3 regions of the Streptomyces sp. NPDC045968 genome follow, and region 3 is predicted to be linked to each of the others. Evidence: riboswitches for the same ligand, from Rfam matches in the RefSeq annotation. Region 3 holds a riboswitch; each other region holds the start of a gene.

Region 1 (9,910 bases), on a different contig from region 3:
CTACGAATGGTGGGAGCGCACGGAAGTACCCGGCTAGCACCGTGGGGGGCGGATGCCCCTCAGCGCTCCAGAACGCACCCCGTGGCCGCCCGCGCATAGGAGTGCAGCGCGGTGATGACCTCGGGCCGCGAGCGGCGGCCGGCGAGCACGTCCATCTGGTAGCCGTCCTCCATCGCCACGAAGTTCGAGGCGGTCATGCGCGCGGTGTCCGTCAGCGCGAAGTGGCCCTGGGACTCACCGAGCACCAGGATCCCCTGGTAGACCCCGATCTGGCGTTCCGTGAGGACGCTGTCGAGGGCTGCCGCCTTCGGGTCGCGCAGCGTGCGGGGCCAGTACTCGAAGAGAAGCCGTGGCAGCCGGTCCTGCGGGCCGGCTGCCACGCCTGACGCGATACAGGTGCGCAGCCGCTCCCGCGCGTCCGTGTGCTGCTCGGCCGCAGTGTCGCGGTCCCGGCAGAACCGCTCGATGGCCTGCTGGAAGGTCTCGTACATCAGGGCGTCGAGGTCGTCGTAGTAGTAGAGGACCGCCGCGGGCGTGACGCCCGCCTCCTCGGCCACGTCCCGCAGCCGCAGCCCTTCGAGGCCCCGGTTCAGCAGCGCCCGTCCGGCCGCCTCGCCCAGCTGGGCCCGCCGCGCTTCCTGGTCCTTGTGCCGTGCCATCGTGCCCACTCCCGCTCATTCACTGAAGACGATCAAAAAGATACCGTTCCAGCTCTTGACCGCGCCAGACGCATTTCGTTAAATCAGCGTTTAACGAATCGAGGTGGCCCAGGGCCGCCTCTTGCTGGAAGGCAGCCATGACCACAGACGCCATCGGGGCCGAGCCCGAGCCCTCACCCGCGCCACCCCTCACCGCGAAGGGCCTGCGGGGCGATTCCGTGGGTCTGGTCGCCACGGTCGCCCTCGGACTCGCCTCCGTGGCGCCCGCGTACAGCATCGCCGTCACGCTGGGTCTGGTGACCCTGGTGGTCGGCGACCTCGCCCCGGCCGCCCTGCTCCTCGGCTTCATACCGATCCTGCTCACCGCGTTCGCCTTCCGGGAGCTGAACCGGGAGATGCCGGACTGCGGAACCACCTTCGTATGGAACACGCGGGTGTTCGGCCCGGCCTTCGGCTGGCTCGCCGGCGGCTGGACGGTCCTGGTCGCCACCGTCATCGCGATGACCGCGCTCGCCCAGGTCGGCGCCACCGCCCTCCTCGGCTTCCTGGGCCTCGACGCGGCCTCGGGGAGCACCCCGGTCGTCACAGCCGTCGCCGTTCTGCTGCTCGCCGTGGCGGTCGCGGTCGCCTACCGGGGCGTCCAGCTCGCCGCGTACGTCCAGTACGCGATGCTGGGACTCCAGCTCGTCGCGCTCCTCGCGTTCGGCGTCACCGCGTTCGCCCGCGAAGGCGCGGCCACCCCGTCCCTGAGCTGGCTCAACCCCTTCGGCTTCGACAGTTTCGCCTCGTTCTCGGAGGCGGTCCTGCTGTGCCTCTTCATCTACTGGGGCTGGGACGCGCTGATCACCTTCAACGAGGAAACGGTCGACAGCGCGCGCACGCCCGGCAGGGCCGCCGTGACGTCCACTCTGATCCTCGTCGTCACCTATCTGTTCACCGCCTTCGCCGCGGTCTCCTTCGCCGGCACCGGAAGCTCGGGGCTCGGACTGGGGAACGAGGAGACCGCCGCCGACGTCCTGACCGGCCTGGCGCCCGCGGTGCTCGGTGACACCCTGGCCAAGGTCGTACAACTCGCCATCGGCGTCTCGGCCGTGGGCGCCCTGCTGACGTGCACCGTCTCCACCCCGCGCGCCACCCTGTCGATGAGCGCGCACGGCGCCCTGCCCGCCGCCTTCGGCCGCATACACCCCCGGTTCCGGACACCGGCGTTCGGCACGGTGTTCTTCGGCGCCGCGGCGGCCGTGACGCTGTCCCTCCTCACGCTGGTCTCGGCCGACTTCCTCGGCGACGCCGTCCTCTCGGTGGGGCTGCTGATCGCCTTCTACTACGGCGTCACAGGATTCGCCTGCGCCTGGTACTTCCGCGGACATCTGCGGCGCTCTCCGCGTGACCTGCTGGTCAAGGGAGTCATGCCCGTCGCCGGCGGCCTGATGATGCTGGCGGCGTTCGTGCGCAGCTCGTACGACATGTTCGACCCCGCCTACGGCTACACGTCGCTGGGCGGAGTCGGCGGTGTCTTCCTGCTCGGCGTCGGCTCCCTCGTCCTCGGGGCCGCCGTGATGCTCCTCATCCGCTCCCGGCACGCCCCCTTCTTCCGCGACGGCCGTACGTCCGTCGCCACCCTGTCCCTCACGGAGGACTGACCACTCATGCGCACCCTCGCCATCGCCGCCGTACAGACCACTCCCGTGCCGCACGACCTGCGCGCCACCTGGGACCGCTTCGCCGACCGCGTCCGCGCGGTGCGCGACACGTTTCCCCATGTGCAGCTCGTCGTCGTGCCCGAGCTGATGCTCGCCGCGGAGGCACCGCTGCTCCAGGCACGCGCGGACTGGATGCGGGAGGCCGCCGTACCGGTCCCGGGCCCGCTCACCGACCTCGTCTGCGCCCTGGCCCGTGAGACCGGCCTGTGGCTGGTGCCGGGCAGTCTCTACGAGCGCGCCGACGACGGGCACACGTACAACACCGCGCTCGCGGTCTCCCCGGCGGGCGAGATCGTGGCCCGGTACCGCAAGATCTTTCCGTGGCAGCCCTACGAACAGGCAAGCCCGGGAAACGAGTTCGTCGTCTTCGACCTGCCCGGCATCGGCCGCGCGGGGCTCGCCATCTGCTACGACGGCTCGTTCCCGGAGACCGCCAGGCAGCTGGCCTGGCTCGGCGCCGAGGTCATCCTCCAGCCCACCCTCACCACGACACGGGACCGGGAGATGGAACTGGTCTGCGCGCGTGCCAACGCCTGGACCAACCAGCTCTACGTCGTCAGTCTCAACGCGGCCGACCCGGCCGGCGTCGGCGCCAGCGCGATCGTCGATCCCGAGGGAATCGTGCGCCAGCAGGCCGGGGCGGGCGAGGAGGTCCTGGTCGACGTCCTGGATCTCGACACCGTGACCCGTGTCCGAACATACGGTTCCGCCGGCCTCAACCGGCCGTGGGACCAGCTCGCGCGTTACGGCCACCGGATCCCTCTGCCGATGTACGGAGGGACGTTCCGGCCCACCCCGCACGACCAGGCTCGTACGCAAGGCTAAAAATGATGCCAATACGGACTTTTCACAGCAATAACCTTCTATAGCCCAATGCATTCTTTTCGCCCGAACCGCGACCACTCCCCCTTCACGCAAATCACCCTTTTCGGACTCAGTGGCCAGCGTCACGTCCGGGATTGGCAGGTTCCTGACGTGTGCCCCGCATCCCTTCTGCGGGAAGAGAGTTGACTCCGCGGTTCGGGTGAATTCACCGGCGATCCAGTTCATCGATCTTGCAAATGAATTGTGATCAGGAATTCAGGGCTTGTCCCCTTCGGCTTTTCTCGCCTACGGTCACCCTCAATCCGGATGGAACGCCGAATCCTGCCGCCGTCCGGGAACCCAGACCACTCACGCCCGGCAGGAGCGGGGGACCCAGGTAAGTCGCCGATCCGTTATGCGGAACGGCTCGGGGTTAAGTCGCATGCACCTGCGGCCAGGCATCTCCAGCCTGAACCCGACAGCTCACCTCGTAGGCGACGGAGAGGAATTCGCCATGCCCACGATGGGTAAGCACCGCCGTACCAAGTCCAGCCCCCTGACCCGCGGTCTCGTCGCCGTGACCGCAGGCGGAGCCGTCCTCGCCCTTCCGGTGATCGGCGCCACCACCGCGTCCGCGGCACCGGCCCAATCGGTCGCCGCCGAAAAGTCAGTGGCCGCCCCCGCCAAGGCAATCACCGCGCAGAAGACCGGGATCACCAGCTATTCCGTCGTCAAGGGCGATACTCTGCACAAGATCGCCGAGACGCATTCCGTGAATGGCGGCTGGAAGAAGCTGTACAAGGACAACAAGAAGGCCATCGGCAAGAATCCTGGGCTCATTCGCCCGGGCCTCAAGCTGACGCTTGGCGCCAAGTCCGAAGCCAAGGCTTCCGGTTCCTCCTACGAGCGTGCGTCCGCCGGCAGCGAGCGCGCCGACCGCTCCGAGCGGTCGACCACGCCGGTCGTGAAGACCGCCGCCCCCGCCGCGCAGCCCGCGACCTACACGAACGACCTCGACGGCTGGATCAAGGAATCGCTGGCCGTCATGGCCGAGCACGGCATCCCCGGCACCTACGAGGGCATCCACCGCAACATCATGCGCGAGTCCTCGGGCAACCCGCAGGTCGTCAACAACTGGGACTCGAACGCCGCCGCGGGCATCCCGTCCAAGGGCCTCCTCCAGGTCATCGACCCGACGTTCCAGGCCTACCACGTGCCCGGTACGTCGATGGACAGCTTCGACCCGGTCGCCAACATCACCGCCGCGTGCAACTACGCCGCCGACAAGTACGGCTCCATCGACAACGTCTTCGGCGCCTACTGATCCCCTGGCGAACGGTCACGGTTCACGACTGCCGGGTGGCGAGGGTCCGACAGGCCCTCGCCACCCGGCAGTTCCGCGTACGCGCCGACCGTGGAAGACTCACGTCCATGCCCGAAATCCAGCTCCTGCGCCACGACCACGCCGCCGCCCTGCTCGCGTTCGAGCAGGAGAACCGGGCCTACTTCGCCGCCTCGGTTCCGGACCGCGGCGACGAGTACTTCGCACACTTCGACGCACGCCACAGCAGCCTCCTGGCCGAACAGGCCGAGGGGCTCTGCTATTTCCATGTGCTGGTGGGCGACGGGGGCGAGGTGCTGGGCCGGGTGAACCTGGTGGACGTGGCGGACGGTTCCGCCGAGCTCGGATACCGGATCGCCGAGAAGGCCGCCGGCCAAGGCCTGGCCACGACCGCCGTCCGCCGGATATGCGTCCTGGCCGCCACGCAGTACGGCCTCACCACACTGCGGGCCGCGACCACGCCGGACAACGCCGGCTCACAGGCGGTACTGGCCCGCACGGGATTCGTACGCACGGGAGAGACCGTGCTCGAGGGGCAGCCGGGGCTCGCCTACGAACGGCCGCTGGGCGCGGACGTGCTGCTCCCCTGACACCCGTCACGGGGCCAGGGTTCCTCCGGCGTGAGGGTGGTGACGAGCCGGGGCCGGCCCGCCACCACCACGCAGGGACTGCGCCGCCCGGCGTCAGTCGCGGTCGGTCTCCTCGCGGACGATCGTGCCGCTGGCCGCGTCGACCTCGAATTCGGTCTTGTTCCAGTCCTTGGCCACCACGTCGACCGCCCACACCAGGGTGTCGTCGTCGTTGGTGTCCAGGCCGATGGAGGTGACCGTTCCCTTCTTCTTGGCCGTCGCCACCTTGGCCGCCTGCTCGGGCGTCTGCTTGGCCCTGGCGATCCAGTCGGCCATCTCGGTCTTGTCGGCCGCGTCCTGATCGGTGTCCGGCGACGACTCGATCACCTTGCCGGAGATCGCGTCGATACGGATGGTGTGCGCGGCTCCATCCGTCTCGACGACCTCGGCGACCCACCGGGGACCGGTGCCGCTGCCGCTCGGGCTGGGGCTGCCGCTCGGCGAGGCACTGCCGCCGGGGCTGGGGCTGCCGCTGGGACTGGCCGTGCCACCGGGGCTCGCGCTACCGGTCGGCGAGGCGCTCTCGCTCGCGTCGGTACGCCGGTCGGTGTCGTCGTCCAGGCCCTCGAGGTCGAGCTCGACCAGCTTGCTGCCCGGTACGGCCCCGACCGCGACCTTGGCCGCCTTGTCGTAGGTGACCTTGGTGGTTGCGAGGAGCTCCTTGCGCTCGGTCTGGTCCTCGGTCAGCTTCGGGCTGCCGGAAGGACTCGCGGACGGGGAGGTCGTCTGCTTCGGGATGACCTTGGCGGCCTCCGATGTAGCCGCCCCTGTCTGGTCACCACTGTCCTGCCCGCATCCCGCGACCAGCGCGGAGGCGACGACGGCGGCGCACAGGGCACCGGTGATACGGAGGCGGCGGGCGCGCGGGGAGACAGTGGTTTTTCGTCGGAATTCAAGGCTCATACACGCATGACTAGCCCCCTCACCGGCAGGTCATGTTGTCCTGCGGGCCGGGTCACCCGATCGAACGCGCGTCTCCGCCCGTTGGCGGTCATCCGCTCCGGGCGCGCCGTGGTCGCGGGTGCGAAACAATGGGGGGCACAGCCACGGACACGGCTTCCGCCGACGTCCGGTCGGGAGGCCCTCATGGATTACGCGGAGAGTTACGAGCTGATATTCCAGACCCACGGCGCGGCGGACGACGTGGTCGTGGTCCGGATGACCGACCGGTCCGGGGCGGGTGGATACCCGGTGTACGAGGACGACACCGGCATCGTGCGCGCGGAGATCAGCGACCGCGGTGAGGTACGCATGGTGGCGAGCGGCGGCCACCAGGCGCCCGGGATCCCCCTGCTCGCGCGGGCCCTGAGCGAGGGACCGCCCCGCGCCCGCTGAGCGGCCGAGCACGCGCACCGCGGCGCGCCACGCGCCGCGGTGCCGCTGTGTGCTGTCTCTTCCACAGCTACTGACGGTCAAAGTCCGTTCATGCCCGTTCTTCGTCTGAATCTGTTTACATTCCGGCACCCCAGCCGTAATCTGAGCGCGAAACCACAGACTCGGGCATGGAACGGATACGAAACCACATGTACGCACCGGAGCGGCAGCAGGAGATCCTCCGCCTCGCCCAGGAGAGCGGACGCGTCGACGTGCTCTCCCTCGCAGAGGAGTTCCAGGTGACCGCCGAGACCGTGCGGCGCGACCTGAAGGCGCTGGACCGGGCCGGGCTGCTGCGCCGGGTGCACGGCGGCGCGATTCCGGCCGGGCGGCTCGGCTTCGAGCCCGACCTCGCCGAGCGCGACGCGGTGGCCGCGGACGAGAAGGACCGCATCGCGGCCGCCGCCCTGGGCGAGCTCCCCGTGGACGGCAACGTGATCATCGACGCGGGCACCACGACGGCCCGGCTGGCCGCCGCCCTCCCACTCGACTCCTCCCTGACCGTGGTGACCCACGCACTGCCCGTGGCGGCCCGCCTCGCCGACCATCCCGGAATCGCGCTGCACCTGGTGGGCGGCCGGGTCCGGCACCGCACCCGTGCGGCCGTCGACGCCTGGGCGCTCAGTGCGTACGCCGAGATCAACGCCGACGTCGTCCTGCTCGCCACCAACGGGTTCTCGGCCGACGGCGGCCTGACCACCCCCGACCTGGCCGAGGCCGCCGTGAAGCGCGCCATGATCTCGGCCGCCCGCCGGGTCGTGCTGCTCGCCGACTCGGGCAAGTTCGGCCAGGAGCACTTCGCCCGCTTCGGCGACCTCTCCCACGTCGACCTGCTCATCACCGACACGGGGCTCAGCCCCGAGAACGCCCTCGCCATCGAGAGCCGGGGCACGGAAGTGGTACGCGCATGATCCTCACCGTCACCCCCAACCCGAGCCTCGACCGCACCTACGAGCTCCGGGACCTCACCCGAGGTGCGGTCCTGCGCGCCACCGGCGACCGCGTCGACCCGGGCGGCAAGGGCATCAACGTCTCCCGCGCGGTGGCGGCGGCGGGACACCGTACGGTCGCCGTCGCCCCCCTGGGCGGGCCGGAGGGCGCACTGCTCGCCCGCCTGCTCGGGGAGCACGGCATCGAGGCCGCCGGTGTGCCGATCGCGGGCAGCACCCGCGTGAACATCACACTCGTCGAGCCCGACGGCACGCTCACCAAGGTCAACGCGACAGGGCCCGAGATCACGGACTCCGAGGCCGAGACGCTGCTGGAGACGGTGCGGACCCGGTCGTCGGACACGGACTGGATCGCCTGCTGCGGCAGCCTGCCGAGGGGCCTGCCCCCCGAGTGGTACGCCGAACTCGTGGCACGCAGCCACCGGGCCGGTGCGCGAATCGCGCTCGACAGTTCGGGCGCCGCGCTGCTCGCCGCACTGCGCGAGCGGCCCGATGTGATCAAGCCGAACGCCGAGGAGCTCTCCGAGGCGGTCGGGCGGCCTCTCGCGACGGTCGCAGACGCGGTCAAGGCCGCGGAGGAGCTGCGCGGGCGCGGGGCACAGGCCGTGCTGGCCAGCCTCGGAGCCGATGGACAACTGCTGGTGGACGGCTCGGGGGCGTACTTCGGGAGTGCCCGGGTGGACACCGTACGCAGCAATGTCGGCGCCGGGGACGCCTCGCTCGCCGGCTTCCTCACCGCAGGGGGCGCCGGCCGGTCCGCGCTGGCGGCCGCCGTCGCCCACGGAGCGGCGGCCGTCCAGCTCCCCGGCAGCGTGATGCCCACACCGGCCGACATCGACATGTCGTCGGTCGTCACGACCACGGACATCCCCCTGGACCGCGTGCTCACGGAGCCCGCGCCATGACGTCCGCATCCCTGAGAACGAGCCCGCAGACCCACGTCCCCCCGGCCGCCGCCACGGCGGTCCACGAGCAAGGAGCCCCGCGATGAGTGAGCTGATCACCGCGGACCTGGTCGACCTCGATCTGTCCGCCGAGACGAAGAACGCCGCAGCGAGGTCGCTGGCCGAGCGGATGGCCGCCGCCGGGCGCGTCACCGACCTCGACGGCTTCCTCGCCGACGTGGCCGCCCGTGAGGCGCAGATGCCGACCGGTCTGGACGGTGGCATCGGCATCCCGCACTGCCGCAGCGAGCACGTCAACGCGCCGACGCTGGCCTTCGGGCGCAGCGGACAGGGCATCGACTTCGGTGCGCCGGACGGGCCCGCGGACCTGATCTTCCTCATAGCGGCGCCCGCCGGAGCCGACGACGACCACCTCACGATCCTGTCGAGCCTGGCCCGGCGGCTGATGGACCCCGCGTTCACCTCCGCACTGCGCGCGGAGGCCGACCCCGCGGCCGCGGCGGCGCTGATCCGCGGCGACGAACCGTCCGCAGCGCCGAAGGCCCCCACTCCGGTGACGGAGACAAAGACGGAGACGAGCGAGTCCGGGCGGACCTCACCGGTCGCGGCGGCTCCCGAGCCGTTCCGGATCGTCGCCGTCACCTCCTGCCCCACGGGCATCGCCCACACGTACATGGCCGCCGAGTCCCTGGAAGCGGCGGCGCGCGCGGAGGGCATCACCCTCAGCGTCGAGACGCAGGGTTCGGCCGGATTCCAGCGGCTCGACCCGTCCGTCATCGCCGCCGCCGACGCGGTGATCTGGGCGCATGACGTCGACGTACGCGAGAAGGCGCGGTTCGGCGGCAAGCCCGTCGTCGACGTCGGGGTGAAGGCGGGGATCAACCGGCCCGCCGAACTCATCGCCGAGGCCCGGCGCAAGGCCGAACGGGGCGAGATCAGGGGTGTCGCGGACGACGGTGGTACGGAGACGGGCGCGGCCGGGTCCGGCGGCGGCAGCGCGCACGTCGGTGTCCGGCTGCGTACGTACCTGATGTCCGGCGTCAGTTACATGGTGCCGTTCGTCGCGGCGGGCGGACTCCTGATCGCCCTGTCGTTCGCCATCGGCGGCTACGAGATCGCGAACGCCAAGTCCGTCGCCGATCACTTCGTGTGGGGTGAGGCCGACAGCTGGGCCGCTCTCCTCAACCAGATCGGCGGCGCCGCCTTCGGCTTCCTGGTCCCGGTGCTGGCGGGTTACATCGCGTACGGGATGGCGGACCGTCCCGCCCTCGTCCCCGGGTTCGTCGGCGGCGCCATCGCGCTGACCATCGACGCGGGTTTCCTGGGCGGCCTCGTCGCCGGTCTGCTGGCCGGGGCGGTGGTGATGGCGATCCAGCGGGTGAAGGTCCATCCCACGCTGCGCGGCATCATGCCGGTGCTGGTGATCCCACTGGTCGCCTCGGCGGTGGTCGGCTTCCTCATGTTCGTCGTCGTCGGCAAGCCGATCGCCTCGCTACAGAAGGCGCTCACCGACGCGCTCAACGGGCTCTCCGGTTCGAACGCGA
Region 2 (9,910 bases), on a different contig from region 3:
CTGCTCAGCTGGCCCCGGCTGACGTACGCGTACACGGTTTCGGGCTTCACGCCCAGCAGCTCGGCGGTCTCCCGTGTGGTGAGCCGGCGGCCCTCCGCCGTGTCTCCCGGGTCGGCACTCCGCGCTGCTTGATCCGTCATGGTCCCCACCGTATCCATCCGTGCGCACATTGATTGAATCAATATTGACACGATCAGAGTCAAGCATGGACAGTCGAATCAATACATGGAGACCCCATGGATCACGGAAGCGAGTCCCGACATGACGGCCATGACCACTGACACCGCACCGCTCGACGTACCCCGCGGCCTCGCGGGCGTCGTCGTCACCGATACCGCTCTCGGTGACGTCCGGGGGCGCGAGGGCTTCTACCACTACCGGCAGTACTCGGCGATCGAGCTGGCGCAGAGCCGCACCTTCGAGGACGTCTGGTACCTGATGTTCCACGGCGAGCTGCCCGACCGGGCCGCCCGCGACAGCTTCACGGCCCGGACGGCGGCGCTGCGCCACCTGCCCGCCGAGGTCGTGGAAGCGCTGCCCGCCATTGCCGGGGCGGGCGCCGTGTCCGGCCCGCTCGCCGGGCTGCGTACGGCTCTGTCGCTGCTCGGAGCCCGCGCCGGTTTCCGCCCGGTGTACGACATAGGTGCCGAGCGCCGCCGTGACGACGCCCTCGCGGCCTGCGCCGCGGTCCCGACCATCCTCACCGCCCTGTACCGGCTCGGCCAGGGGCTCGAACCCGTCGAGCCGCGCGACGACCTGCCGTACGCCGCGAACTACCTGTACATGCTCACCGGCTCCGAGCCGGACGCCGCACGGGTCAGGGCCGTCGAGCAGTACCTGATCTCCACCATCGACCACGGCTTCAACGCCTCGACGTTCACCGGCCGGGTCGTCGCCTCCACCGGCGCCGACGTGGCCGCCTGCCTGGTCGCCTCGGTCGGCGCGCTCTCCGGACCGCTGCACGGCGGCGCCCCCAGCCGCGCCCTCGACACGCTGGACGCGATCGACACCCCCGACCGCGTCGACGGCTGGATCCGGGAACGGGTCCTCGCGGGCGAGCGCATCATGGGCTTCGGGCACCCCGTGTACCGCACCGAGGACCCGCGTTCGCGGATGCTGCGCTCCCTCGCGCAGGGCTTCGGCGGGCCGCTCGTCGACTTCGCGGTCGAGGTCGAGCGGCAGGTGGAGGCGATCCTCGCCGAGCTGAAGCCGGGGCGTGAGCTCCACACCAACGTCGAGTTCTACGCGGGAGTGGTCATGGAGCTCTGCGGACTGCCGCGCGAGATGTTCACGCCCACCTTCTGTGCGGCGCGTGTGATCGGCTGGAGCGCCAATATCCTGGAGCAGGCGGAGGACTCGAAGATCATCCGCCCGGCGGCCCGTTACACCGGCACGCCTGCGCCCCAGCCGGTCCCGGCCCCCTGACCGTCCACGAGAAAGGCCCCCGTTGACCCCGCCCCGCACCCCGCAGATCCCGGTCATCGTCCTGGCGGGCTTCCTGGGCTCCGGAAAGACGACGCTGCTCAACCATCTCCTCCGGCACCGCGCGGGCAACCGGATCGGTGTGATCGTCAACGACTTCGGGTCCATCGAGATCGATGCCATGACCGTCGCTGGACAGGTCGGTTCGACCGTCTCGCTGGGCAACGGCTGTCTGTGCTGCGCCGTCGACGCGAGCGAACTCGACACCTACCTGGAGACGCTGACCAGGCCCGCCGCCCGCCTCGATGTGATCGTCATCGAGGCGAGCGGCCTGGCGGAGCCCCAGGAGCTCGTACGCATGCTCCTGGCCAGCGACAACCCGCGCATCCGGTACGGGGGACTGGTCGAGGTCGTCGACGCGGCCGAGTTCGAACGCACCCGGGACCGGCACCCGGAGATCGACCGCCATCTCGCGGTCGCCGACCTCGTCGTGCTGAACAAGACGGACCGGGTCGACGACGCCGGACACCGCCGGCTGCGTGAGGCCGTCGCGGCGGCGGGCAGCCGCGCGGCCGTCGTCTCCGCCGCGTACGGACGGATCGATCCGGGACTGCTCTTCGACCCGGTCCTGCGGCCCGACGAGGACGAGCAGGCCCGTCAGCTCACCTTCGAGGACCTCTTCCTGGAGGAACGGGCCCAGGCCGGTGAGGAGCACGCGGACCATCTCCACACGGCGTACGAGAGTCTCTCCTTCACGGCCGACGTCCCCCTGGATCCCCGCCGCTTCATGAGCTTCCTCGACACCAGGCCCGAGGGGCTCTACCGGATCAAGGGGTTCGCCGACTTCGGCGCGGGGGACCCGGACCACCGGTACGCCCTGCACGCGGTCGGCCGCTTCCTGCGCTTCGTTCCGCAGCCGTGGGGGCGGGGCGAGCAGCGGATCTCCCAGCTCGTGCTGATCGGTTCGGGCATCGACGCGGAGGCGCTGCACAAGGAGCTCTCCGACTGCCGCGAGAGCGCCACACCCGCACCGGACGCCTCCCAGGACCGGGAGCGGAGCATGTGGGGCATCCTGCGCTACGTACACCAGCCGGACGCGCACCACCCGGACGACGACGCCCGCCTCTAGCCGAGGCGCCGTCGTCCGGGGCCGTCGGCTACACAGGCCCGGCGATCACCGCGACCGGACTCGTCAGCGGTGTGCCCGAACCGTCACGGCGCGGGTCTGGCTCCGGCAGCTGGGCCGGCGTCCCGTTCTTCTGGGCCGCCCGTGCCGGGACCGCGCCCGCCCAGGCGAAGACGAGCACGTCCTCGCCCTTGAGGAACCGCTGACACCGCACACCACCGGTGGCCCTGCCCTTGCGCGGATACTGGTCGAACGGGGTGAGCTTCGACGTCAGCTCCGAATCGTCCAGCGTGCCGTGCGACCCCGCCACCGTGAACACCACCGCGTCCGCGGCCGGGTCCACCGCGGTGAAGGAGAGCACCTCGGCCCCCGCCGCGAGCTTGACGCCCGCCATACCGCCCGCGGGGCGGCCCTGGGGCCGCACCTGAGCGGCCGGATAGCGCAGCAGCTGGGCATCGGACGTGATGAAGACCAGGTCCTCCTCACCCGTACGCAACTCGGTCGCGCCCACGATCCGGTCACCGTCCCTGAGCGAGATGACCTCCAACTCGTCCTTGTTGGCCGGGTAGTCGGGCACCACCCGCTTCACCACCCCCTGCAGGGTGCCGATCGCCAGGCCGGGCGAGGCCTCGTCCAGCGTGGTGAGACAGACCAGCTCCTCGTCCGTCTCCAGCGAGAGGAACTCCGCGACCGGCGCCCCTCCCGACAGGTTGGGGGCCGCGTGCGTGTCCGGGAGCCTCGGCAGATCGATCACCGAGAGCCGCAGCAGCCGGCCGGTCGAGGTGACCGCGCCCACGTCGCCGCGTGCCGTCGCGGCGACGGACGACACGATCACGTCGTGCTTGGCGCGCTTGGCGTCCTCGCCGATGACGATCGGGTCGGCGTTCGCCGTACGGGCGAGCAGCCCGGTCGAGGAGAGGAGCACCCGGCACGGGTCGTCCGCCACCTCCAGCGGTACGGAGGCGACCTGCGAACCCGCCGACTCCAGGAGCACCGTACGACGGTCGGTGCCGAACTTCTTGGCCACCGCGGCCAGTTCGCCGGAGACGAGCTTGCGCAGCTCGGCGTCCGAATCGAGGATCGCGGTCAGCTGGTCGATCTCCGCGTTGAGCCGGTCGCGCTCGCTCTCCAGCTCGATCCGGTCGAACCGGGTGAGCCTGCGCAGCGGAGTGTCCAGGATGTACTGCGTCTGGATCTCGCTCAGCGAGAAGCGCTCCATGAGCCGCTCCTTCGCCTGCGCCGAGTTGTCGCTGTCCCGGATGAGACGGATGACCTCGTCGATGTCGACCAGGGCGACGAGCAGGCCCTCGACCAGATGCAGCCGGTCGCGGCGCTTGCTCCGGCGGAACTCGCTGCGCCTGCGCACCACCTCGAAGCGGTGGTCGAGGTAGACCTCCAGGAGCTCCTTGAGCCCCAGGGTGAGCGGCTGGCCGTCGACCAGCGCCACGTTGTTGATGCCGAAGGACTCCTCCATCGGCGTGAGCTTGTAGAGCTGCTCCAGCACCGCCTCCGGTACGAAGCCGTTCTTGACCTCGATGACCAGACGCAGGCCGTGCGACCGGTCGGTGAGGTCCTTGACGTCCGCGATGCCCTGGAGCTTCTTCGCCGAGACCAGGTCCTTGATCTTGGCGATCACCTTCTCCGGGCCGACGGTGAAGGGAAGTTCGGTGACGACGAGGCCCTTGCGGCGGGCGGTGACGTCCTCCACGGCGACCGTGGCGCGGATCTTGAACGTGCCACGGCCTGCCGCGTACGCGTCCTTGATCCCGCCGAGGCCGACGATCCGGCCCCCGGTCGGCAGGTCCGGACCCGGGACGAACCGCATCAGGGTCTCCAGGTCCGCGCCCGGGTGCCTGATGAGGTGGCGGGCGGCGGCGATGACCTCGCCCAGATTGTGCGGCGGCATGTTGGTCGCCATGCCGACCGCGATCCCGGTCGTGCCGTTGACCAGGAGGTTCGGGTACGCGGCGGGGAGGACGACCGGCTCCCGCTCCTGGCCGTCGTAGTTCGACTGGTAGTCGACGGTGTCCTCGTCGATCGACTCCGTCATCAACGAGGTGGCGTCGGCCATACGGCACTCGGTGTACCGCATGGCGGCGGGCGGGTCGTCGTTACCGAGCGAGCCGAAGTTGCCGTGTCCGTCGACGAGCGGGAGGCGCATCGAGAACGGCTGCGCCATGCGCACCAGCGCGTCGTAGATCGACGCGTCGCCGTGCGGGTGCAGCTTGCCCATGACTTCGCCGACGACGCGGGCGCACTTCACATAGCCGCGGTCGGGGCGGAGCCCCATCTCGTTCATCTGGGACACGATGCGGCGGTGCACCGGCTTCATGCCGTCGCGGGCGTCGGGCAGGGCCCTGGAGTAGATCACCGAGTAGGCGTACTCGAGGAAGGAGCCCTGCATTTCGTCGACGACGTCGATATCGAGGATTCTCTCCTCGAAGTCGTCCGGCGGCGGGGTCTTCGTGCTGCGGCGGGCCATCGCTGCTGCGACTCCTTCACGGATTCTGTTCGGGCAACCTCAGGTTCTGACGCGGACCATTGTGGACCGCCGCACTGACAACGCCGACCTCGACCCGTCCGAAGCGGTCCTGCGGGCCCCGCGTGAGGCACCGTTTACGGCAGCATCTACGACAACATCAACGGATCGGGAACTTCGCCAGGTGTCGGTGCGCTTGCTTAGAGTGGCAGGTCTGGCAGGAAAACCTGTATCGCGATCGAAGGGACGTACATGCCCATGGGTCACACGGCCACAGCTCAGGCCGGCTCCGGCGGCAGAACAGCGACCGAGCACCGCCTGGCCAACGGCCTGCGTGTGGTGCTCTCGGAGGACCATCTGACCCCGGTCGCCGCGGTCTGCCTCTGGTACGACGTCGGTTCGCGCCACGAGGTCAAGGGGCGCACCGGCCTGGCTCACCTCTTCGAGCACCTGATGTTCCAGGGCTCGGGCCAGGTCAAGGGGAACGGGCACTTCGAGCTCGTGCAGGGAGCCGGTGGTTCGCTGAACGGCACGACCAGTTTCGAGAGGACCAACTACTTCGAGGTCATGCCCACGCACCAGCTGGAGCTGGCGCTCTGGCTGGAGGCCGACCGCATGGGCTCGCTCCTCGCCGCGCTCGACGAGGAGTCCATGGAGAACCAGCGCGACGTCGTGAAGAACGAGCGTCGCCAGCGGTACGACAACGTTCCGTACGGCACGGCCTTCGAGAAGCTGACGGCCCTCGCCTACCCGGAGGGCCACCCGTACCACCACACCCCGATCGGCTCGATGGCCGACCTGGACGCCGCGACCCTGGAGGACGCGCGTACGTTCTTCCGTACGTACTACGCGCCCAACAACGCGGTGCTCTCGGTGGTCGGCGACATCGACCCCGAGGAGACGCTCGCCTGGGTCGAGAAGTACTTCGGTTCCATCCCGGCCCACGACGGCAAGCAGCCGCCGCGTGACGGCACGCTGCCCGGCATCATCGGTGAGCAGCTGCGCGAAGTGGTCCACGCGGAGGTCCCGGCGCGTGCGCTGATGGCCGCCTACCGGCTGCCCCACGACGGCACCCGGGAGTGCGACGCGGCGGATCTGGCGCTGACCGTGCTCGGCGGCGGCGAGTCCTCCCGGCTGCACAACCGGCTGGTCCGCCGCGACCGTACGGCGGTGGCCGCCGGGTTCGGGCTGCTGAGGCTGTCCGGAGCACCCTCGCTCGGCTGGCTGGACGTCAAGACGTCCGGCGGTGTCGAGGTGCCGCAGATCGAGGCCGCGGTCGACGAGGAACTGGCCAGGTTCGCCGCCGAGGGCCCCACGCCCGAGGAAATGGAGCGGGCCCAGGCGCAGTTGGAGCGCGAGTGGCTGGACCGTCTCGGTACGGTCGAGGGCCGCGCCGACGAACTGTGCCGGTACGCCGTGCTGTTCGGCGACCCGCAGCTGGCCCTGACGGCCGTGCAGCGGGTGCTCGACGTCACCGCGGAGGAGGTCCAGGCGGCCGCCAAGGCCTGCCTGCGCCCCGACAACCGCGCGGTCCTGGTCTACGAGCCGGTCGAAGCGCCGGCCGACGCCGACGCCGATGCCGACGACACCGCCGAAGCCGGCACCGACACGCACGAGGGGGCCGAGCAGTGAGCGACGCCGCTGTGACTGGAGTAGCGATGCAGTACCACCCGCAGCCGACCGCGGGCGTGGCCAGGCCCTGGGCCTTCCCCGCCCCCGAGCGGGGCGCCCTGCCCAACGGCCTCACCGTGCTGCGCTGTCACCGCCCCGGCCAGCAGGTGGTCGCGGTGGAGATCTTCCTGGACGCGCCGCTGGACGCTGAGCCCGAGGGCCTCGACGGCGTGGCCACGATCATGGCGCGCGCCCTGTCCGAGGGCACGGACAAGCACTCCGCCGAGGAGTTCGCTGCCGAGCTCGAGCGGTGCGGCGCGACTCTCGACGCGCACGCCGACCACCCCGGCGTCCGGGTCTCCCTGGAGGTCCCGGTCTCCCGGCTGGCCAAGGCGCTCGGGCTGGTCGCCGAAGCGCTGCGGGCACCCGCCTTCTCCGAGAGCGAGATCGAGCGTCTGGTGGGCAACCGCCTCGACGAGATCCCGCACGAGCAGGCCAACCCCGCCCGCCGGGCGGCCAAGCAGCTCTCCAAGGAGCTCTTCCCCGCCACCGCGCGGATGTCGCGTCCGCGCCAGGGCACCGAGGAGACGGTGAAGCGGATCGACGCCGCTGCCGTGCGCGCCTTCTACGACGCGCACATCCGTCCGTCCACCGCCACCGCGGTCGTCGTCGGCGACCTCACCGGGGTCGACGTGGACGCGCTGCTCGCCGACACGGTCGGTGACTGGTCGGGCAACACCGCCGAGCCCCGCCCCGTCCCGCCGATCACGGCGGACGACCGGGGCCGCGTGGTGATCGTGGACCGCCCGGGCGCGGTCCAGACGCAGCTGCTGATCGGCCGCATCGGCGCCGACCGGCACGACAGCGTCTGGCCGGCCCAGGTCCTCGGCACGTACTGCCTGGGCGGCACCCTCACCTCGCGGCTGGACCGGGTCCTGCGCGAGGAGAAGGGCTACACCTACGGCGTCCGCGCCTTCGGGCAGGTGCTGCGCTCGACGGCACCCGGTTCCTCGTCCGGGCGCACCGGAGCGGCGATGCTCGCCATCAGCGGCTCGGTGGACACGGAGTCCACGGGACCGGCGCTGGACGACCTCTGGAAGGTCCTGCGGACGCTGGCTGCCGAGGGGCTGACCGACGCCGAGCGCGAGACGGCCGTGCAGAACCTCGTGGGTGTCGCCCCGCTGAAGTTCGAGACGGCGGCGTCCGTGGCGGGCACCCTCGCCGACCAGGTCGAGCAGCACCTCCCGGACGACTACCAGGCTCAGCTGTACGCGCGCCTGGCCGAGACGGGGACGGTCGAGGCGACGGCCGCCGTGGTCAACGCGTTCCCGGTGGACCGGCTGGTCACGGTGCTCGTCGGCGACGCCTCCCAGATCGCGGACCCCGTCCGCGCCCTGGGAATCGGCGAGGTGTCGGTCGTCAGCGGCTGACGGCCGGCCGGCTCACTGCCGTACTCGCAAAAGTGAACAAAGGGGACCTCGATGGGCAACTGCCCGTCGGGGTCCCTTCCTTTTGTCCGCTTTGGTGGGGAGGTTTCCTGTCTGCCCTGTGGGATGTACTACAAAACCGCCTGTCCGTTTGGTGATTGAAAGTGGCCCCGTTTAGCGTCGGCTCGGCTGTCCGTCATGTATGCCGCATCCGTGGCGCCGGGCAGCCATCGCCGAGTCCCCGTCAGGCGCGAGCCTGGGGAGCCGGGGACCCACGAAGTCCCTGGGGTGAATCGGACGTCTGCGCCTCCTCGGCGGTGCAGGGGCCCGTAGGAGACCTTCCTGCTCCGAACCCGTCAGCTAACCCGGTAGGCGAGAAGGAAGGAAAGGATCAGCCCCTCCATGGCGTTCACCCGTGCCACCGGGAAGCACCGTGCCCCGAGCCGTCTGACGCGCAAGAGCGCCCAGGTCGCCGGCATCGCGGCTCTGGCCACCACAGGCGTCATCGGCGGGATGGCCTCGCCGGCCCTCGCCGCGGACGAGGCCCGCGTCATCAGCGACACCGGCCTGATCCAGGCCGTCGCCATCGACGGCACCCTCGCCGACCAGATAGCCGCCCAGGCGAAGGCCCAGGAGCAGCAGGCCGAGGCCGCAGCCAAGGCGAAGGCCAGGGCTGCTGCCGCCGCCAAGGCGGAAGCGAAGGCGAAGGCCGAGGCCAAGCGCAAGGCGCAGGCGCGTGCCGAGGAGGCCCGCGAGGCCGAGGCGCGTGCCGCCCGCGCGGCCGAGCGCAAGCGGCTGACCTCGTTCCACCTTCCGGTGGCCGGTTCCTACGTGACCACCGGTTACAAGTCCAGCGGCTCCCTCTGGTCCTCCGGCAGCCACTCCGGTGTCGACTTCCACGCCGCGTCCGGCTCCTCCGTCGTCGCCGTCGGCGCCGGTACGGTCGTCGAGGCGGGCTGGGGCGGGGCCTACGGCAACAACATCGTGCTCCGGATGACGGACGGCACGTACACCCAGTACGGACACCTCTCCTCGATCGGCGTCTCCGTCGGCCAGAGCGTCACCTCCGGGCAGCAGATAGGTATCTCCGGCTCGACCGGCAACTCCACCGGACCGCACCTCCACTTCGAGGCCCGGACCACCCCCGAGTACGGCTCCGACATGGACCCCGTCGCGTACCTGCGCGCGCACGGGCTGAACGTCTGACCCACGCGCCGCACCAGCGCTTCCCGAAGGCCCCGGCTCCCCGCCGGGGCCTTCGGCATATCGCCCGGAGTCCGTCCGCCGAAGCCTTCCGTGGCCAGAAGATATCCCTTGATTCCGCTCTGCCATCGGAAATTCGCGCTCATTGCAATAGAGTCGCAGAACAGGCGTCGATCGGCCGCGTTTCGCGGGGATTAAGGCGGAGGTTCGGACATGCGCATTCCCGCGCATTCGGTATGCACGGCAATCCGTGACGACATCGTCTCCGGTGTCTTCGATCGCGGCAGCCGCCTCACCGAGGAGTTGCTCGCGCGTCGTTACGGGGTCTCGCGCGTCCCGGTGCGCGAGGCCCTGCGCACGCTGGAGTCCGAGGGGTTCGTCGTCACGCGCAGGCATGCGGGCGCGTGCGTGGCCGAGCCCACCGAGCAGGAGGCCGCCGATCTCCTGGAGGTCCGGATGCTGCTGGAACCGCTCGGCGCCGCGCGGGCCGCGCAGCGGCGTACGGAGGCCCACCTCAAGGTGCTGCGTGGCCTGGTCAGGCTGGGTCAGGAGCGGGTGCGGCGGGGTGAGGGCGAGGATCTGCGCTCCCTGGGCGGCTGGTTCCACGAGACGCTCGCCCAGGCGTCGGGCAGCCCCGGCCTC
Region 3 (9,910 bases):
CGGGGCCTGGTTCGGGCGCTGGGGCGTCAACTACATCTACGGGACAGGGTCCGTGGTGCCCGCGCTGATCGCCGCCGGACTCCCCGCCCATCATCCTTCCGTCCGCCGTGCCGTGAGCTGGCTGGAGTCCGTACAGAACGACGACGGCGGCTGGGGCGAGGACCTGCGCTCCTACCAGGAGGAGAAGTGGATCGGGCACGGCTCCTCGACCGCGTCCCAGACGGCGTGGGCACTCCTCGCACTCCTGGCCGCGGGGGAGCGTGACGGCAGGGCCGTGGAGCGGGGGGTGACCTGGCTGGCCGGGGCCCAGCAGGCGGACGGCTCCTGGGACGAGCCGTACTTCACCGGGACCGGGTTCCCCTGGGACTTCTCCATCAACTACCACCTCTACCGGCAGGTCTTCCCGCTCACCGCGCTCGGCCGGTATGTGTACGGCGATCCGTTCGCCGACCGCGCCCCCCTCCGTAAGGGGGCCTGATGGGCCATGCGCAGGGGCCGCCCGGCCCCGCGAGCCCGCTCCTGATCGCCTGCGCGCTCTCCATCGAGCACCTCGCGCTGCGCAGCGGCAGGAGCGGCGGGGCCCCGGGCCCGGTGACCGTCATCAGGACGGGGGTGGGGCCGAGGGCGGCCGAGGCGGCCGTCGGGCGCGCGCTGGGCCTGGAGCGGGCGGCCGGCGCCGCGGTCATCGCCTCCGGCTTCTGCGCGGGCCTCGCGCCCGGCATGCACCCCGGGGACCTCGTGGTGGCCGAGGAGACCCGGGACGCCCGTGGCCGGTCGGCCTGCACCGGCACGGACGTCCTCGTCGACGCCCTGGCCAGGGCGGTGCCGGGCCGCACCGTCCACACCGGTCCGCTGACCGGATCCGACCATGTCGTACGCGGACCCGAGAGGGCCCGGCTCAGGGGCACCGGAGCCATCGCGGTGGACATGGAGTCCGCCGCCACGCTGCGTACCGCACTGCGCGACGGGCCGCGCGCGGTTGCGGCCGTACGGGTGGTCGTGGACGCTCCAGAGCACGAGCTCGTCCGTATTGGCACGGTTCGCGGTGGAATATCAGCTTTCCGTGTTCTCCGTGCTGTCCTGCCGGCTTTCCATGAATGGCACCGATCTTTGCTGCTCCCCAGGAGGTGAGCCCAGATGGCCATGCCGCTCCGTCAGTCCATCAAGGTTGCGACGTATCTCATCGAACAAAAGCTCCGCAAGCGGGAGAAATTCCCGCTGATCGTCGAGCTGGAGCCCCTGTTCGCCTGCAATCTGGCGTGCGAGGGCTGCGGAAAGATCCAGCATCCGGCAGGCGTGCTCAAGCAGCGCATGCCCGTGGCCCAGGCCGTCGGGGCGGTGCTCGAATCAGGTGCCCCGATGGTGTCCATCGCCGGCGGCGAACCGCTGATGCACCCTCAGATCGACGAGATCGTACGGCAGTTGGTGGCCAAGAAGAAATACGTCTTTCTCTGCACCAACGCGATGCTGATGCGCAAGAAGCTCGACAAGTTCACCCCCTCGCCCTACTTCGCCTTTGCCGTGCACATCGACGGGCTGCGTGAGCGGCACGACGAGTCCGTTGCCAAGGAAGGCGTCTTCGACGAGGCGGTGGCGGCGATGAAGGAAGCCAAGCGCCGGGGCTTCCGGGTCACCACCAACTCCACCTTCTTCAACACCGACACTCCGCAGACCATCATCGAGGTCCTCAACTACCTCAATGACGACCTCAAGGTCGACGAGATGATGATCTCGCCCGCCTACGCCTACGAGAAGGCCCCCGACCAGGAGCACTTCCTCGGTGTCGAGCAGACCCGTGAGCTGTTCAAGAAGGCCTTCGCGGGCGGCAACCGGGCCCGCTGGCGCCTCAACCACTCACCGCTCTTCCTGGACTTCCTGGAGGGCAAGGCCGATTTTCCGTGCACGGCGTGGGCGATCCCCAACTACTCGCTCTTCGGCTGGCAGCGGCCCTGCTATCTGATGAGCGACGGGTACGTACCGACGTACCGCGAGCTCGTGGACGACACCGACTGGGACAAGTACGGACGGGGCAAGGACCCGCGCTGTGCCAACTGCATGGCGCACTGCGGCTACGAGCCGACCGCCGTCCTCGCCACCATGGGTTCGCTGAAGGAGTCCCTGCGCGCCGCACGGGAGACCATCGGCGGGAACAGGTGACGTCCATGACCGTGAGCTGAAACCGGACCAGAGAGGGGCCCGAGCGTGACGCTTCTGGAATCCATCAAGGGGCCGCAGGATCTCAAGGCACTGAGCGGACCGGAACTCGACGAACTCGCCGGTGACATCAGAAAGTACCTGGTCCGCGCGGTGTCCAGGACCGGTGGTCACCTCGGGCCCAACCTCGGGGTGGTGGAGCTCTCCATCGCCCTGCACCGGGTCTTCGACTCGCCCGTCGACCGCATCCTGTGGGACACCGGGCACCAGAGTTACGTGCACAAGCTCCTCACCGGGCGTCAGGACTTCTCCAAACTGCGCGGAAAGGGCGGTCTCTCCGGCTACCCGTCCCGTGAGGAGTCCGAGCACGACGTCATCGAGAACTCCCACGCCTCCACCGTGCTCGGCTGGGCCGACGGCCTCGCCAAGGCCAACGAGGTGCTGGGCCGCCCCCATCACGTCGTCGCGGTCATCGGGGACGGTGCGCTCACGGGCGGGATGGCCTGGGAGGCGCTGAACAACATCGCGGCCGCCGAGGACCGTCCGCTGATCATCGTGGTGAACGACAACGAGCGCTCGTACGCCCCGACCATCGGTGGCGTCGCCGACCATCTCGCCACCCTCCGTACGACCGACGGCTACGAGCGCTTCCTGTCGTGGGGCAAGGACGTGCTCCAGCAGACCCCCGTCATCGGGCAGCCGCTCTACGGATCGCTGCACGGCGCCAAGAAGGGGTTCAAGGACACCTTCGCCCCGCAGGGCATGTTCGAGGACCTGGGCCTCAAGTACGTCGGGCCGGTCGACGGTCACGACACCGCCGCCGTCGAGGCCGCGCTGAGCCGTGCCAAGCGCTACCACGGGCCGGTGCTCGTGCACTGCATCACCGAGAAGGGGCGTGGCTACCCGCCCGCGCTCTGTGACGACGCCGACCGGTTCCACACCGTCGGCGTGATGGACCCCCTCACCTGCGAACCCCTCGTGCTCCCCGCCGGCCCTTCCTGGACCTCCGTCTTCGGCGACGAGATCGCCGCGATCGGGGCAGAGCGGCCCGACGTCGTCGCCATCACCGCGGCCATGCTGCACCCCGTGGGACTCACCAGGTTCGCCGAGGCGTTCCCCGGCCGGATCTGGGACGTGGGCATCGCCGAGCAGCACGCGGCCGTCTCGGCGGCGGGTCTGGCCACCGGCGGTCTCCACCCCGTCGTCGCGGTCTACGCGACCTTCCTCAACCGGGCCTTCGACCAGTTGCTGATGGATGTCGCCCTGCACCGGTGCGGGGTGACCTTCGTCCTCGACCGGGCCGGAGTCACCGGGTCCGACGGGCCCTCCCACAACGGCATGTGGGACATGTCGGTGCTCCAGGTCGTCCCCGGACTGCGGATCGCCGCCCCGCGCGACGCGGACCAGCTCCGCGCGCAACTGCGCGAGGCCGTCGACGTGGACGACGCCCCGACCGTGCTCCGCTTCCCCAAGGAGTCGGTGGGGGAGCCGGTTCCGGGCGTCGGACGGATCGGCGCCATGGACCTCCTGCACCGCGCCGACGATCCCGACGTGCTTCTGGTGTCGGTCGGCGCGCTGGCACAGGTCTGCCTCCAGGCCGCCGACCTGCTCGCCGGCGCCGGTATCCGCTGCACGGTCGTCGACCCGCGCTGGGTGAAGCCGGTCGACGAGCAGCTGGCCCCGCTCGCCGCCGGCCACCGGCTGGTCGCCGTCGTCGAGGACAACAGCCGTAGCGGAGGCGTCGGTTGGGCGGTGGGACAGGCGATGCGCGACGCCGGAGTCGACGTACCGCTGCGGACGTTCGGCATTCCCGAGGAGTTCCTCGCCCACGCCAAACGGAGCGAGGTGCTCGCCGACATCGGACTCACGCCGGTGGAGATCGCCGGCCGGATCGGCGCCGCCCTCGCGGCCGGGCGCGCGAAGGCGCAGCAGCCGCTGCTGAAGGAGGGCGGGGCATGAAGGACGACAGGCCCAAGGGCTTCGATCTGACGCGGCTCCTCGCCGAACGCGGGGGAGAGCGTTACGAGCTGCACACCAGACACCTCAACCACCAGCTGCCGCGCATGCTCCGCACGATCGGCTTCGACAAGGTCTACGAACGGGCCGAGGGCGCCTACTTCTGGGACGCGGAAGGCAACGACTACCTCGACATGCTCGCCGGATTCGGGGTGATGGGACTCGGCCGGCACCACCCTGTCGTACGCAAGGCGCTGCACGACGTCCTCGACGCCTCGCTGGCCGACCTCACCCGGTTCGACTGCCAGCCGCTCCCCGGACTGCTGGCCGAGAGGCTGCTCACCCACAGTCCGCATCTGGACCGGGTGTTCTTTGGCAACAGCGGTACGGAGGCCGTCGAGACGGCACTGAAGTTCGCCCGGTACGCCACCGGGAAGCCCAGGATTCTGTACTGCGCGCACGCCTTCCACGGGCTGACGACCGGCTCCCTCTCGGTCAACGGGGAGGCCGGCTTCCGCGACGGGTTCGCCCCCCTCCTGCCGGACACCGCGATCGAGCTCGGTGACCTGGACGCCCTGCGGCGCGAGCTGAAGCGCGGCGACGTCGCGGCGCTCGTCGTCGAGCCAATCCAGGGCAAGGGAGTGCACGCCGCGCCGCCCGGCTTCCTGCGCGCCGCTCAGGAGCTGCTGCACCGGCACAAGGCGCTGCTCATCGTGGACGAGGTGCAGACGGGCCTCGGCAGGACCGGCGACTTCTACGCGTACCAGCACGAGGACGGTGTCGAGCCCGACCTGGTCTGTGTCGCCAAGGCGCTCTCCGGCGGCTATGTGCCGGTCGGGGCGACGCTCGGCAAGGACTGGATCTTCAAACGTGTCTACTCGTCCATGGACCGGGTCCTCGTCCACTCGGCGAGCTTCGGTTCCAACGCGCAGGCCATGGCGGCGGGTCTCGCCGTACTCGCGGTGATGGAGGACGAGGAGACGGTGGCGAACGCCCGCCGTACGGGCGATCTGCTGCGTGAGCGGCTGGCCGCGCTCGTCGACCGCTACGAGCTGCTGCACGAGGTGCGCGGCCGCGGCCTGATGATCGGCATCGAATTCGGCCGGCCGTCCTCACTGAAGCTCCGCAGCCGCTGGACCATGCTCCAGGCGGCCCGCAAAGGCCTCTTCGCGCAGATGGTCGTGGTGCCGCTGCTGCAGAAGCACCGGATCCTCACGCAGGTGTCCGGGGATCATCTGGAGGTGATCAAGCTGATTCCCCCGCTGGTCATCGGTGAGCCGGAGGTGGACCGGTTCGTGAGCGCCTTCACCGCGGTGATGGACGACGCGCACGGCGGGGGCGGGCTGATGTGGGACTTCGGCAGAACCCTGGTGAAACAGGCGGTCGGCAACCGCTGATCCGCAGGATGTGCCTCTGAGGCAAAAAGTTTGCCTCAGAGGAAGGATCCTGGCCCAATGGAGTCATGAATCCTCCTGACGAAGGGGCGGCCGACGAACTGCCCGGGGTCGCTCCGCGCCTGCGTGACCTGCGCCATGGCCGAGGCCTCACCCTGGAGACCGCCGCCCAGCGGGCGGGACTCTCACCCGCCCATCTCTCGCGGCTGGAAACCGGCCGCCGACAGCCCTCGCTGCCCATGCTGCTGGGTCTGGCCCGCGTCTACGGTACGACGGTTTCCGAGCTTCTGGGGGAGGCGCCGGCCCAACGTGACGCGATCGTCCGGGGCGGCCCGTTCACGGGCGCCGAGGCCGACGGCTGGATGTACCGGCAGGCCGGCGCTTCCGGCCGGGCCATGCAGGCGCTCCGCGTCCGGGTGCCGTACGGCGCACAGGGCGACCTGGTGCGCGTCCACCCCGGCGAGGAGTGGCTGTACGTGCTGGAGGGGCGGCTGAGGGTCGTCCTCGGTGAGACCGTGCACGACCTCGGACCCGGGGACAGCGCGCACTTCGACTCGCTCACCCCGCACCGGATCGCCGCCGCCGACGGCGGCGGCGCGGAGCTCCTCTTCGTCCACACACTGCTGCAGAGCCCGGCGGCCGAACTCTGTCTGGGCAGCGGACTCCACCGCCGCTGACCCCTGACACCGAAGGAAGGACTGTCATGTCCGATTCAGAGCACTACGATCCACTCAGCCCGCGGTCCCGGAAGAACTACGAAACACAGGAGCGGAAGTTCCCGCGTGGTGTCGTGATCAGGCTGGTCGCCTACCTGGTCGCTGGACACGTCTTCGCGGCCTTCCTCTACCTGCTGTTCGAGGTGGCGGGCAAGGGCTGAGGCCGACGGGTGGTCACGCCGCCTCGGTGAGGCGTTCCCGCAGCCGGTCACGGGTCTCGGGGGAGAGCTTCAGCCCCTCGGTGAGGTAGCGCTCGGTGCCGCCCCAGGTCTCCTCGATCGTGCTGAAGGCGGCCGCCAGATAGTCGGCGCGCGCGCCGAAGAGCGGGTTGAGGAGCTCCATGACCTCGTCGGACATACCGACCGCGGAGGTGTCGCTGCGCTGCACCTTGTACCGGCGGTGGGCGTCGTTGGACATCAGGTAGTCCGCCTCGATCGCCTCGCGCTCCACGCCGACGGCGAGCAGCGACACGGCTATGGACAGCCCCGCGCGGTCCTTGCCCGCGGCGCAGTGCATCAGGGCGGGGACGCTGTCCTCGGCCAGGGCGTGCAGCACCCGGCTGTGCTCTCCGGTGCGCTCCTTGATGATCGCGCGGTACGAGGCGATCATGCGGTCCGCCCCCTTGCCGTCCGCGAGGATCGAGCGCAGCTGCTGGATGTTGCCATCGCGGACCAGCCGCCAGAACTCGGCACCGTCGGCCGGGTCGGAGAGCGGGATGCTGACGTTGCGCACGCCCGTCAGCTCCACGTCGTGGCCGTCGAGCTTGCGGTCGGCCGCGTTGCGGAAGTCGAAGATCGTGTGCAGCCCGAGCCCGTCGAGGAACGCCACGTCCTGCTCGGTGGCGTGCGCCAGGTGACCACTGCGGTAGAGCCGCCCGAACCGCACCCGGCGGCCGTCCGTGGTCGGCAGGCCCCCGACGTCACGGAAGTTGCGCACACCGGTGAGCTCCGTGTGCGTCGGGGGGACCTGCGGCAGCTGCTGCGTCACGGTGACTCCTGGAGTGTCTGGCGTCGGCGCTGCTCGCCGACGAGGGCACGGTCGTGACGATACGACATTGATTCCTCAGGCAATCATCTTGCCCCGGAGGCCGCCGTTCCGTGCGGCGCCGTAGCCCATCGGGCTTACGCGGTCGATGATGTGCGGAACTGTTCGAATCTGGGGGCGATGTGGACGTCGGGCATCAGGAGAGCCGAGCGGGCTCCGGGGTGATCTCGACGCGAGGGTGCTGAGGCTCCGTCGAATTCCGTGATCGAGGCATGTCCGTATTGGCGTATTTAGAGGAACATGCCCTGCTTATGGGGGAGATGGCGGTCGACGGGTGAGCGGGATCATATCCGTGACGGTGTGTGGCGGCCCGGCCGACGGGTATTCCGCGCACCGTACGGAATGCCAAGATCCGTAATCCACGGAGTGTGACGGGAAATCCGCGCCGGAATTGAATCGTGCATTCCGGTGCGTCGGGCATGGCTTGTTCCGGCCGTCCCTGCTCGCTTACGGTCACCGTCAATCCGGACGGACCGCCTAATCCTGCCGCCGCCCGGAATCCGCACCCACTCACGCGTGGCAGGAGCGGGGGACCCAGGTAAGCCGCCGGTCCGGAGGAATCCGGAACGGCTCGGGGTGAAGTCGCGCCAGCGCGACCGGGCATCTCCAGCCCGAACCCGACAGCTCACCTCGTAGGCGCCGGAGAGGAATGCCCCATGCCCGCAAAGGGTAAGCACCGTCGTACGAAGTCCAGCCCGATCACCCGTGGCATCTTCGCCGCCGGGACCGGCGGCGCCGTCCTCGCCCTTCCGCTGATCGGCGCCACCGGTGCGCACGCCGCGGAGCAGGCCGCGCCCGTCACCAAGCCCGCCGCCGCCTCGGTCGCCGCGGCGCACACCGCCCCCGCCGCGGTGTCCAAGGCCGCCCCGAAGACCTACTCCGTCGTCTCCGGCGACTATCTGTCGAAGATCGCCGCCGAGCAGAAGATCAAGGGTGGCTGGCAGAAGCTGTACGAGGACAACCGCGAGGCCGTCGGCGAGAACCCGAGCCTGATCTTCCCCGGCACCGAACTCACCCTCGGCGCCAAGGCGTCCGGCTCCGCCGAGGCCGCCCCGTCGAAGGCCGCCGCCCCGAAGGCTGCCGCTCCCAAGGCCGCCGCCCCGAAGGCCGCCCCGTCGAAGGCCGCGGCTCCGAAGGCGGAGACGTCCTCCAACTCGGCCTCCTCCGCCGCCGAGTCGGCCACCTCCACGGACACCGGCGCCTCGGAGAGCAACAGCTCCGGCTGGACGACCCCCGTGGAGAACGCCACCGTCACCACGCCGTACCGCGCCTCCGGCTCCATGTGGTCCAGTGGCTACCACACCGGCGCGGACTTCCAGGCCGCGTCCGGCACCAGCGTCCGGGCCATCGGTCCCGGCACCGTGGTCTCGGCCGGCTGGAGCGGTTCGTACGGCAACGAGGTCGTCATCAAGCACGAGGACGGCATGTACTCCCAGTACGCCCACCAGACCTCGCTGAACGTGTCGGTCGGCGACACCGTCACCGGCGGCCAGCAGATCGGCCTCTCCGGTTCCACCGGCAACTCCAGTGGTCCGCACCTCCACTTCGAGGTCCGCACCGGCCCGAGCTACGGCTCGGACGTCGACCCGATCTCGTACCTGCGTCAGCACGGCGTCTCCATCTGAGACGAGCAGCGGTGAAGAAGGGCGGTGCGCGGCGGCGCGCCGCCCTTCTTCGCGTTCTCACCGGTGCGACCGGGGCCACCACTTATTCCGGCTTTACCAAAAACTGACCGGGTGGTCTATCTCACCACCCGTCAACCCCTTATTACGGTCGCGTAGGTCACATTCGCAGGTGCAGGATGAGCGCTTGTGGCAGACGATTCGAAACTCAATCAGCGCGGTCTCCAGAACGTCATCGGCGTCAACAGCGTCATAGGGTCGTACGCGGCGATTGGCGACAGCTTCACCGAGGGCGTCGGAGATCCCGGCCCCGGCGGGACCTTCGTCGGCTGGGCGGACCGTTTCGCGGTGCTGCTGGCGGATCAGCTTCCGGTCCCCGACGACGGGACGGGCTCGCTCGCATCACGGCACGGCGGTTTCCGTTACGCCAACCTCGCCGTACGCGGACGGCTCCTCGACCAGATCGTCGAGGAACAGGTGCCGCGGGCCAAGAAGCTGGCACCCGACCTCGTGACCTTCTGCGCGGGCGGCAACGACATCATCCGGCCGGGGAGCGACCCCGACGACGTGGCCGAGCGCGTCGAGCGCGCCGTCGCCGACCTGACCGGCGCGGTCGGCACCGTCATGGTCACCACCGGTTTCGACCCCCGCCACATGCCGGTGCTGCGGCACCTCCGGGGCAAGATCGCCACGTACACCGCCCATGTGCGCTCCATCGCCGACCGCTACGACTGCCCGGTCCTCGACCTGTGGTCGCTTCGGTCCGTGCAGGACCGCCGGGCCTGGGACGACGACCGGCTGCACCTCTCGCCCGAGGGACACACCAGGGTCGCGCTCCGTGCCGCCCAGGTGCTCGGCATCGACGTGCCGGCCGACCCCGACCAGGCATGGCCGCCGCAGGCCCTGCGCCGCCCGCTCGACGTCCGGCGCGACGACATCCACTGGGCCCGTGAGCATCTGGTCCCGTGGATCGGACGGCGGCTGCGCGGCGAATCCTCCGGGGACCACGTCGAGGCCAAGCGCC

What was found. A riboswitch is a leader RNA that binds a small molecule or an ion and turns the genes downstream of it on or off. The one in region 3 is predicted to bind cyclic di-AMP.
Region 1: it holds a riboswitch for cyclic di-AMP, as region 3 does, so the genes downstream of both, AC07FA_RS16690 (transglycosylase SLT domain-containing protein) here and AC07FA_RS08110 (M23 family metallopeptidase) in region 3, are expected to answer to the same signal.
Region 2: it holds a riboswitch for cyclic di-AMP, as region 3 does, so the genes downstream of both, AC07FA_RS19960 (M23 family metallopeptidase) here and AC07FA_RS08110 (M23 family metallopeptidase) in region 3, are expected to answer to the same signal.

The regions. Positions count from the first base shown of each region.
Region 1 covers NZ_JBWKLF010000005.1:203,567-213,476, reverse strand. Annotated here, with positions in the region: gene AC07FA_RS16710 (DUF5988 family protein) at 1-37, shown strand, start outside; gene AC07FA_RS16705 (TetR/AcrR family transcriptional regulator) at 60-659, opposite strand; gene AC07FA_RS16700 (APC family permease) at 797-2,302, shown strand; gene AC07FA_RS16695 (carbon-nitrogen hydrolase family protein) at 2,309-3,187, shown strand; cyclic di-AMP (ydaO/yuaA leader) riboswitch at 3,523-3,678, shown strand; gene AC07FA_RS16690 (transglycosylase SLT domain-containing protein) at 3,681-4,490, shown strand; gene AC07FA_RS16685 (GNAT family N-acetyltransferase) at 4,598-5,098, shown strand; gene AC07FA_RS16680 (PepSY domain-containing protein) at 5,192-6,040, opposite strand; gene AC07FA_RS16675 (DUF6296 family protein) at 6,224-6,472, shown strand; gene AC07FA_RS16670 (DeoR/GlpR family DNA-binding transcription regulator) at 6,661-7,422, shown strand; gene pfkB (1-phosphofructokinase) at 7,419-8,366, shown strand; gene AC07FA_RS16660 (PTS fructose transporter subunit IIABC) at 8,449-9,910, shown strand, end outside.
Region 2 covers NZ_JBWKLF010000006.1:366,073-375,982, reverse strand. Annotated here, with positions in the region: gene AC07FA_RS19990 (citrate/2-methylcitrate synthase) at 1-140, opposite strand, end outside; gene AC07FA_RS19985 (citrate/2-methylcitrate synthase) at 262-1,425, shown strand; gene AC07FA_RS19980 (CobW family GTP-binding protein) at 1,448-2,551, shown strand; gene AC07FA_RS19975 (DNA gyrase/topoisomerase IV subunit A) at 2,580-5,030, opposite strand; gene AC07FA_RS19970 (M16 family metallopeptidase) at 5,280-6,659, shown strand; gene AC07FA_RS19965 (M16 family metallopeptidase) at 6,686-8,068, shown strand; cyclic di-AMP (ydaO/yuaA leader) riboswitch at 8,287-8,454, shown strand; gene AC07FA_RS19960 (M23 family metallopeptidase) at 8,468-9,271, shown strand; gene AC07FA_RS19955 (GntR family transcriptional regulator) at 9,482-9,910, shown strand, end outside.
Region 3 covers NZ_JBWKLF010000002.1:553,012-562,921, reverse strand. Annotated here, with positions in the region: gene shc (squalene--hopene cyclase) at 1-478, shown strand, start outside; gene AC07FA_RS08145 (phosphorylase family protein) at 478-1,131, shown strand; gene hpnH (adenosyl-hopene transferase HpnH) at 1,138-2,157, shown strand; gene dxs (1-deoxy-D-xylulose-5-phosphate synthase) at 2,203-4,113, shown strand; gene AC07FA_RS08130 (aspartate aminotransferase family protein) at 4,110-5,507, shown strand; gene AC07FA_RS08125 (helix-turn-helix domain-containing protein) at 5,573-6,181, shown strand; gene AC07FA_RS08120 (DUF6126 family protein) at 6,208-6,381, shown strand; gene AC07FA_RS08115 (tyrosine-protein phosphatase) at 6,395-7,207, opposite strand; cyclic di-AMP (ydaO/yuaA leader) riboswitch at 7,758-7,916, shown strand; gene AC07FA_RS08110 (M23 family metallopeptidase) at 7,921-8,889, shown strand; gene AC07FA_RS08105 (SGNH/GDSL hydrolase family protein) at 9,076-9,910, shown strand, end outside.